4 regions of the Peribacillus sp. FSL E2-0159 genome follow, and region 2 is predicted to be linked to each of the others. Evidence: riboswitches for the same ligand, from Rfam matches in the RefSeq annotation. Region 2 holds a riboswitch; each other region holds the start of a gene.

Region 1 (2,201 bases), 2.8 Mb from region 2:
GAAAGGCGAAAATTGAACCGGTACCAGACATGTTTCTAATGATGGAAACTAAAAAAGCTTGAGTCACAGCATAAGCAGGCCCCAATAGAACGGCCGTCAGGACATTTGCCAGATGCTGAATAGGAAAGACCTTTGCAAATCCTGCAGGGATGAAAATAAATGAACTGGTCAGAGTCGTTATAGCCGTGATCATTGCAGTCAACGTCAGTTTCTTGATTGGATTCATCATCATGTCAACGACCTAAAGCGGCCAATCCTGCTCATTTTGAACCATATCCCAGAATAAATATTCATATCGGGAAGTAACCAAAAAGTGCTTTTCTAATCTAAGAAGTTCTTTTTCTGGCATCCCTTCCGTCAATTCTTCCAACAAAGCGATTAGCCACTTGTGCGCTTCCCCGAATTCAGGAGATGAATAGGACCTTATCCAATCTGCATAGCGATTGTTTTCCAATGCTGCTCCATTTTGTTCTTTTAATAGCAAACCGATTTCATAATAATCCCAAGCGCAGGGAAGGAGACAGGCGATCAAGTCTGCTAAAGTCCCATGCTGAGCTGCATTTAGCATGTAACCTGTATAGGCTAGAGTGGTTGGAGTAGGTTCTGTATCTTCCAACTCCTTGGAACTGATCCCGAATTCGGAAGCATAATGCCGATGAATATCCATTTCCACTTGAAGGGTTTCATTTAAAATACTCGCAAACTTTGCCATGGTTTCGATGTTATGAGCTTTGATGACACCTAAAGCAAAGAGCTTGGAATAATCCATGAGATAGATATAGTCCTGCTTCAGGTAATAGGCAAATTTCTTTTCAGGAAGAGTGCCATTTCCAATTGCCTGGACAAAGGGATGTGAATGGTTCCTTTTCCAAATCTCTTTTGCCCGTGCATGCAGTCTATCACTGAATGTTTCTAATTTAGTATTCTCCATTGTTCATCCTCCTTTAGAATGGATCCCCTTGTTAATAAAAAAACCCCGTTCCTGAATACGGAACGGGGTAGATGGATATTGTCTGTAAATGGACGATATCATCCACTTCCCTCCGCCGGTATGAGCCGGTTCAGGTTCAAAGGGTCCGGAACTAATTCCATCTCAGTCTTAAAAAAGACTCCCCTAGTGGTGTGAATTGTATGTAATTACTGACATCATATCAGAAAGACAAGAAAATGCAACCCGTATTTGAAAGAGCGATCACTTTATGTCCAGGGAAAAAGGGAGAACCAGGTAATTGACTTTTGATGATTATTAGGATAAAATCATTTCTACATCATTTATATATTGAATTCTTATCCAGAGAGGTAGAGGGACTTGGCCCAATGAAACCTCGGCAGCGGACCCGTTTTGGGAACTGTGCTAAATCCAACAAGCGTATGCTTGGAAGATAAGAAGAGCCGTACGGACACTGTCAGCCTCTTCTTGAATTAGAAGGGGCTTTTATTTTTGGGAAATAACGTTTAGTGACATAATAGAAAAGGTATATATAATTTGGTGAAAATCAAACAAGTTGATAAAGTTTAGCTATCTAGAAGCAGGCTCTAGGCTGACTAGGAAAGGAGCCATTTACATGGCAGAATTATTTAAGAGGATTGAACAGAGGAAGGCAAAGCTTATTGAAGAGTTATTGGCCAATGGAGTATACAAAACCTCTGATGAAAGGCACCTTTATGATGCCCCATTAAAAGTACTTGAAGATGAATATAAGATTGTTATAAATAGACCTAATAACGAGTCACCTTCTGAATGGATGACATAGTAAGCGATGGATTATATTTTGGGTTCTTGGTTAAGGGATATGATGTAAGCATTCGCAGTCTACACTAGTGGGTGCTTTTTTGCGTTTAATAGAAAATGACACAAAATATACATAATCAAAGAATAAAATAGGTGTTTTGTCACATTTATCCTTTAAAATAACACATTTAATTTCTGAAAAATAGTTGATTTTAACTAGTAGTTTCATTATGATAAAAGTGTAAAAAAATTGAATAAATGGGAGGTGACTATATAATGCCTTGCCGTAAGGTAACTATAGAAAAAGTAGAAGAGAAGAGACAAGAAATGATCAAATTGGCAGCAATTTACGGCCTATCAAGTCTGCTAACTGTTCAAGCCAGTCAAGAATTGGATACGCTATTAAATGCGTTAACAAGTAAAAGAGATTCTGAATATTTTCCCCTCAAGAAATCATATAGGTATTTTT
Region 2 (2,201 bases):
ATTCGGTGATCCAATCTCAATCATTCTTACATTCATTTTTTCTATCACGGCAAAAAGTTCGGAAAGCTCACCCTCCATTGTCGTTTCAAGCGGGTGAACCTCATACTTGACACCTGATTCTTCAATGATCTTGATTGCTTCATCCACCATAGGGATGACATTTTCCCCTTTAGGAATAATTTGTATGCTAATTAATGAATTGGCCATTGTATTTCCTCCTATTTTGGTAAAAATTCATTGGTAAATGCCTTTTCAGGATCGAAATCACCTTCAAGAAGCTTATTTTCTGTCATCCAATCACTGTAATTCTTCCAGATTTCAAGCTTTTGTTCACCCCATCGCGGAGCATCATCCTGATACTTGGCTGCAAGCCACTCCTGGCTTTTCTTCACTAGTTTTGCATCAAGATCCGGTGCAGACTTAACTAAGATGTCTGCTGCATCATCAGGATTCTTAATCGCAAACTGGTACCCTTTCGATGCTGCATGAACGAATGCTTTAACCGTCTCGGGATCCTCTTTTATCATCTTTTCATTTGTTGTCAAAACAGGCGTATAGTAATCAAGCTTATCAGAGTATTCGGTTAAGTAAACCATATTAAGCTTTTCATTTCGCAGCTCAGCCTCAATGCCTGTCCATCCATAATAAATCCAGGCAAAATCTATATCCCTTTTAACCGAAGTGAAAAAGTCCGTGTCTCCTGTATTGACTATGTCCACTTTATTTACATCCGCATTCTCTTTTTTCATGAGTGAATCTATAATGGCCTTTTCAACTGGAGACCCCCAGCCACCATACGTTTTCCCTTCAAAATCCTTCGGAGTCTTAATGTTCTTCGCTTCAGGGGAAGCGAATCCAGAGGTATTATGCTGGATGACGGCAGCTACCGAAACAATCGGTACGCCTTGCACGCGGGCCTGCGTAATGCCCTCCTGGTAACTCACGCCAAATTCAGATTTCCCTGAAGCGACAAGCTTATCAGCTCCAGCTTCACCTGGCATGATAATTTCCACATCAAGACCTTGTTCTTTAAAATAACCTTTTTCCTTGGCTACATACAATCCTGTATGGTTTGTATTCGGTGTCCAATCAAGCACGACCGATACCTTTTTTAATTCTTCATTTCCTTCATTTTTAGATACTTCTTCTTTTTCATTAGTTCCGCCTGCACCGCATCCAGCCAAAAGGAACAACGAAGTTAACAGTGGTAAGAATTTATTCAAGTTATTATCCTCCTACACATCATATAAGATCCATATGACGGAACCATAATGGGGCTCCAGGGTCTATTCAAATACTGGATGAAAAAGCAAAAAACGCCCGAAGATGAATTCGGACGTTAACATATAAAACAGAAAGTCAGTAATAATATGTTCCCTCCGCTGGCATCATCCAGATCAGGTTCAAAGAGTCAGCATCTAAAGGATGCAATCTCAGCCAGCAGTACTGGCCCCCCTACATTTCTCGCACATATGAACTTTTCTCTCTCATTATATCAATTCATGGGGAAAAAGGAATACTAATTTGCTCTTCTCACTAATTGGAAAGGTATTCCTTGCACTTTAGGATATCTAGCAAAACATCTTTTGGAATGAAAGAAAAAAATTCTGCAGCTTTTCATTCCAATCTTTCTTGACTGCAACGGTGGCAGACAAGTTCCAAATAGTCATTTCCTTGCTGGCATTCATATAATGAGCATTACCTGTAGACATTTTTGTTTACTGGTTTTATAAACCCTTAATTTCATAAGTAAAAGGTGGATATGATCATGATAAAGATTAATCACAAATGGTTAGATGTCAGTCAAATCCAGCCAGGAATAACATCTGCTAAATCGCTTGAAATTGTCCAATTGCTGGCGGAAGATTCTAACGTTCTTGAATACCGGAATTTTGGAGAGTTTAATTTCGAGATACAACTGAGGAACCGAGTCATTGCGGCAGCTATTGCGTTGGATAAAAGTGAACCAGAGTTTTCCACACTCGAGGAATCGGAAAGCAATAAACAATATTGGCGCCTTTCAAAGGATGGCACCTTTACCCTTCAGCCAGGGATTCTCCCTCATGCTGCACTCGTTGACATTTTCATAAATGGAAGGCTTTATGCTTTCGAATGCGGGACAGCGATAGTCGTCACTTTTTTAAAGGCCATTTTGGATTTAATCGGCCCGAGGAATTTCGACGACCTTTTTTCAAACCTAG
Region 3 (2,201 bases), 1.7 Mb from region 2:
GATTCCATGCAGGAATTTCTCTCGGAAAAGGGTTTGGCCAAACAATATTGGCCTGAATTTCTTGAGATAATGGATGACTTTCCTCGAACGGCTAGCGGGAAAATTCAGAAATTCCGGCTCCGGGAAATGATAAATGAAAAGGTAATCGACAATATTTAAGCAGTTTATATAAATCCATATTGACTAAATGGTGAAAGTGGAGGGGAATATGATGAATAAAAGAATGGCATTTATCACAGGTGCCGGAAGTGGAATCGGCAGAGAGATTGCAAAAAAATTGGCTTCTCGTAATTTTAACATCATCGTGGCTGATATTAATCTTAAAAATGCAGAGGAAACGGTTTCTTTAATCGAAAAGTCGGGCTTTGAAGCCAGAGCGGTCCATTGTGATGTAACGAAATTAGAAAGTGTTAAAAAAGCCGTTGAAGAATCAGTGAAGCTTTATCATAGAATAGATATATTGGTTAATAATGCAGGGTGGGATAAGGTGGAACCTTTTTTAAAAAGTGATCCCAGCACTTGGAAAAGGATTATCGATATTAATTTACTTGGGCAGATCCATACTTGCAAGGAAATTTTACCTCTAATGATTGAAAACGGTTACGGAAAGGTAGTAAATATTGCATCCGATGCAGCTAGAGTCGGATCAAGTGGAGAGGCAGTTTATTCGGCTGCTAAGGGAGGGGTGATTGCCTTCACAAAAACGATAGCAAGAGAAATGGCACGTCACAAACTCAACATCAATTGTATTGCGCCAGGTCCTGCTGATACGCCCCTATTTCAAGAAATAGGCTCTTATAATGAAGGTATAGCAGGCGCCTTGGAAAAAGCGATTCCATTCCGCCGGCTAGCACAACCAGAGGACATTGCCAGTGCTGTTGCCTATTTCGTTTCGGAAGATGCAGGGTATATTACGGGGCAAACTCTTTCCGTAAATGGTGGATTAACAATGGTTTAAGCGATCATGGTAAGGTGGTAATGCAAGATTGAAAGGCTAGTAATCCTAAAGCATTGGGTCGAAAACTTTTTCTAATACGTTTGACAATTGGATTTATCGTGTTAATATAAAGGCAAATGAAATTTAATATACAATTTGTACCACTAGGGGTGCTTTATAGGTAAAAGTTGATTTTGCCGCAGAAGCTGAGATTAAAGTATGACTTTAAGACCCTTAGAACCTGATCTGGTTTATACCAGCGTAGGGAAGTGGGGTCTGGAACAATACGTTTTTGTATTATTTCAAGTACAACCACTTTCTTTACGTTTAAGAAAGTGGTTTTTTGTTTGCAAAAAAAGGGGTGATAAAAGGTTTTTTTCCGTAACATTCATTGAAAAATAGAATTTGGAGGTAATGGACATGAAGTTTTCAGAGGAACTTCGTCAGGAAGTTGATCACATTTGGGAAGCTAGTTTTAATCACCCGTTTGTTACAGGTATAGGAGATGGCACATTGCCATTGGAGTGTTTTCGTTTTTATGTCATGCAAGATGCCTATTATTTATCTCATTTTGCTAGAGTTCAAGCCTTAGGGGCAGTCAAAGCTACAGATTTACATACAACAAGCAGGCTTGCCGGCCATGCACAAGGAACATATGAAGCGGAGTTGAAGCTTCATGAGAATTTTTCTGAGAGATTAGGCATCACAAAAGAAGAAAGGGGAAATTTCAAACCTGCCCCGACCGCTTATGCTTATACTTCCCATATGTATCGTGCGGCTTATTCGGGACATTTAGGAGATGTTATTGCAGTTATCTTGCCGTGTTACTGGCTCTATTATGAAATAGGTGAAAAGCTGCAAGGGTGCTTACCCGATGAGCCGATTTATCAAGAATGGATAGCGGCTTACGGAGGAGATTGGTTCCGCACTTTGGTGGAAGAACAAATTGCGAGGCTTGATGAGATTGCTGAAAAAGTAACAGAAGAGGATAAGGAGAGAATGAAAGAGCATTTTATCCTTAGCAGCCAATATGAATACTCATTTTGGGAAATGGCTTATCGTTTAGAGACATGGCCTGTGCATAAGGAAACACTAGAAGTATAAAGGAGAATGAAACAATGAAAAAAGGATTGAAATTAACGGATATATTAGTCACGATCGTGATTGCGGTAGCATTTGGAATCGTTTATATCCTTTGGGGTTCGATTTATTATTCCGTTAAACCATTAGGATTACATCTGGATCAACTTATTTATGGAATGTG
Region 4 (2,201 bases), 2.4 Mb from region 2:
ATCTGCAATGGATCCCGGACGGAGGCCGTCACCTAATGAGAAAGAGACATCATACGCCTTCATGATTTCACAAATCTCTTCAAAGTGAGTATAGAGAAAACTTTCTTGGTGGTGGGCCAAGCACCATTGTGCCATGATGGAGCCCCCTCGGGAAACAATTCCCGTAACTCGCTTTGCTGTCATGGGGATGTATCGCAAAAGCACACCAGCGTGTATGGTGAAGTAATCGACACCTTGCTCAGCCTGCTCGATTAATGTATCCCGGAAAACTTCCCAATTTAAATCTTCCGCTACTCCATTCACTTTTTCCAATGCTTGATATATCGGAACCGTCCCAACCGGAACAGGTGAATTCCTGATAATCCATTCCCGGGTCGTGTGAATATTCTTTCCGGTGGAAAGATCCATTATATTGTCTGCACCCCATCGTGTAGCCCAAGTCATTTTCTCCACTTCAGCTTCGATCGATGAACTAACAGCGGAATTTCCAATATTCGCATTTATTTTCACGTGAAAATTACGTCCGATGATCATGGGCTCACTTTCAGGATGGTTAATATTTGCCGGAATGATCGCACGCCCGCTAGCTACCTCTTCTCTTACAAACTCAGGGGCCACATTTTCCCTGATCGAAATGAACTCCATTTCCGGAGTAATGATTCCTTTACGGGCATAATGGAGCTGGGTTACGTTTTGCCCTTTAACTGCACGCAATGGTTTTCTTTTCAATCCCGGAAAAACTTCTGCGTTGGATTGTGCTTCCACTTTTTTATACCCGTTATCTTCGGGCTTTATTTCACGGCCTTCATACTCTTCAACATCTTCCCGTTCCAGAACCCAACTGCGTCTAATCGGGGCAAGACCTTTATGAATATCAATGGGATATTCTGAATCCGTATAAAAGCCGCTTGTGTCATATACTCGTAAAGGCGGGTTATCCTCTTCACCGAATGCACCTGTAGTCGGACTTAGCTTAATTTCACGCATAGGTACTTTAATATCAGGTCTGGATCCCTCAACATACACTTTTTTACTCCCGGCAAAACTGGACATAATTGAAACGTTCATGTCATTTACTGAATTACTCATCATGATTTCATTTCTCCTTTTTAAGTTCATTTAAAAAGGACAAAATCCAATCCATTTCGCACGAAAAAGCCGGATCTCATATTTAAGACCCGGCTAACGTTAGTTTGACTACAAAAATGACCAATTGAAATGTCATTGTTTAGTAGATTCTAACTTCCCCACGCTGGTATGAACCAGATCAGGTCCTGAGGGTTAAGAAGCTTAAGCGCTTCTCTCTCAGCCCAACTTTTATTGGACACCCCTAGTCTGAATAATTTAATTAATTACAGGGTAACTATATATCACCCTTTTCATTCTGTAAATACTTTGAAAGACCTAATATTTCCTTAACAACTCTCTAAAATTTGGTATTTTGAGGAGTACCGCCAATTAGTTCCCCAGGCTCTCAAGGATAGGGAAAAGCTCCTCTAAATGCTTGATTTCATAGGTTGGAAGCACTTCATTTCGTTCCTTATCATGGCGATTTATCCAGACCGACTTTATGCCTACCCGTGATGCTCCAAGGATATCAGTCATTAAATTATCGCCGACCATCAATACTTCATCCTTATCAAGCTCCATGATTTCCAAAGCATGCTCAAAAATGGAGGCATCTGGTTTACCTCGTCCAAATGCACCTGAAATCACGATTTGGTCAAAATAAGGAACCAGTTCAGGCGTAATTTCAAGTTTGGTATTTTGCAGTTCAGGAGATCCGTTCGTAAGCAATAGCAATTTGTACTTCCCTTTTAATTCATCCAGAACACGGAATGATTCTTCATAGATAAATGGCTTTTTGCGTCTCTCGGCCGGAAAACGTTCTGCCAGTTCAAGCCCAAATTCCGGGTCATCGATCCCTAATGCCTTTAAGCCTCTCGTCCACGCTTCCTTCCGATAAGCCGGTGCAATCCCGGCCATCTTCCGGAATTCATCATGATCATCCTGAAAATTCCCCCATAGTCCCTCAAATGGGTTGATTCCGATCATTTGAGTGAATGCATATGTATCGTAAGAAGAATAAAGCTCACGCGCTTCCTTTCGCACCGCTTCTTCAAACTCGTCGACATTCAGATCATATTTCTCCTTGGCCACTTCGCATGTGGCCACAAAAGCCTCTTTTACACTTTTCTGAT

What was found. A riboswitch is a leader RNA that binds a small molecule or an ion and turns the genes downstream of it on or off. The one in region 2 is predicted to bind thiamine pyrophosphate.
Region 1: linked by a shared signal. The riboswitch ahead of tenA (thiaminase II) and the one ahead of NYE63_RS21025 (ABC transporter substrate-binding protein) in region 2 are both predicted to bind thiamine pyrophosphate.
Region 3: linked by a shared signal. The riboswitch ahead of tenA (thiaminase II) and the one ahead of NYE63_RS21025 (ABC transporter substrate-binding protein) in region 2 are both predicted to bind thiamine pyrophosphate.
Region 4: linked by a shared signal. The riboswitch ahead of thiC (phosphomethylpyrimidine synthase ThiC) and the one ahead of NYE63_RS21025 (ABC transporter substrate-binding protein) in region 2 are both predicted to bind thiamine pyrophosphate.

What each region holds. Positions count from the first base shown of each region.
Region 1 is NZ_CP152053.1:1,486,848-1,489,048, forward strand. It holds gene thiW (energy coupling factor transporter S component ThiW) at 1-226, opposite strand, end outside; gene tenA (thiaminase II) at 242-931, opposite strand; TPP riboswitch at 1,022-1,126, opposite strand; SAM riboswitch class I at 1,285-1,389, shown strand; gene NYE63_RS07400 (Fur-regulated basic protein FbpA) at 1,566-1,754, shown strand; gene NYE63_RS07405 (aspartyl-phosphate phosphatase Spo0E family protein) at 2,009-2,201, shown strand, end outside.
Region 2 is NZ_CP152053.1:4,306,325-4,308,525, forward strand. It holds gene NYE63_RS21020 (thiamine-binding protein) at 1-207, opposite strand, end outside; gene NYE63_RS21025 (ABC transporter substrate-binding protein) at 219-1,223, opposite strand; TPP riboswitch at 1,358-1,467, opposite strand; gene NYE63_RS21030 (protein-glutamine gamma-glutamyltransferase) at 1,769-2,201, shown strand, end outside.
Region 3 is NZ_CP152053.1:2,577,618-2,579,818, forward strand. It holds gene NYE63_RS12655 (AMP-binding protein) at 1-159, shown strand, start outside; gene NYE63_RS12660 (SDR family NAD(P)-dependent oxidoreductase) at 212-958, shown strand; TPP riboswitch at 1,094-1,222, shown strand; gene tenA (thiaminase II) at 1,358-2,041, shown strand; gene NYE63_RS12670 (ECF transporter S component) at 2,056-2,201, shown strand, end outside.
Region 4 is NZ_CP152053.1:878,108-880,308, reverse strand. It holds gene thiC (phosphomethylpyrimidine synthase ThiC) at 1-1,092, opposite strand, end outside; TPP riboswitch at 1,228-1,342, opposite strand; gene NYE63_RS04440 (HAD family hydrolase) at 1,459-2,201, opposite strand, start outside.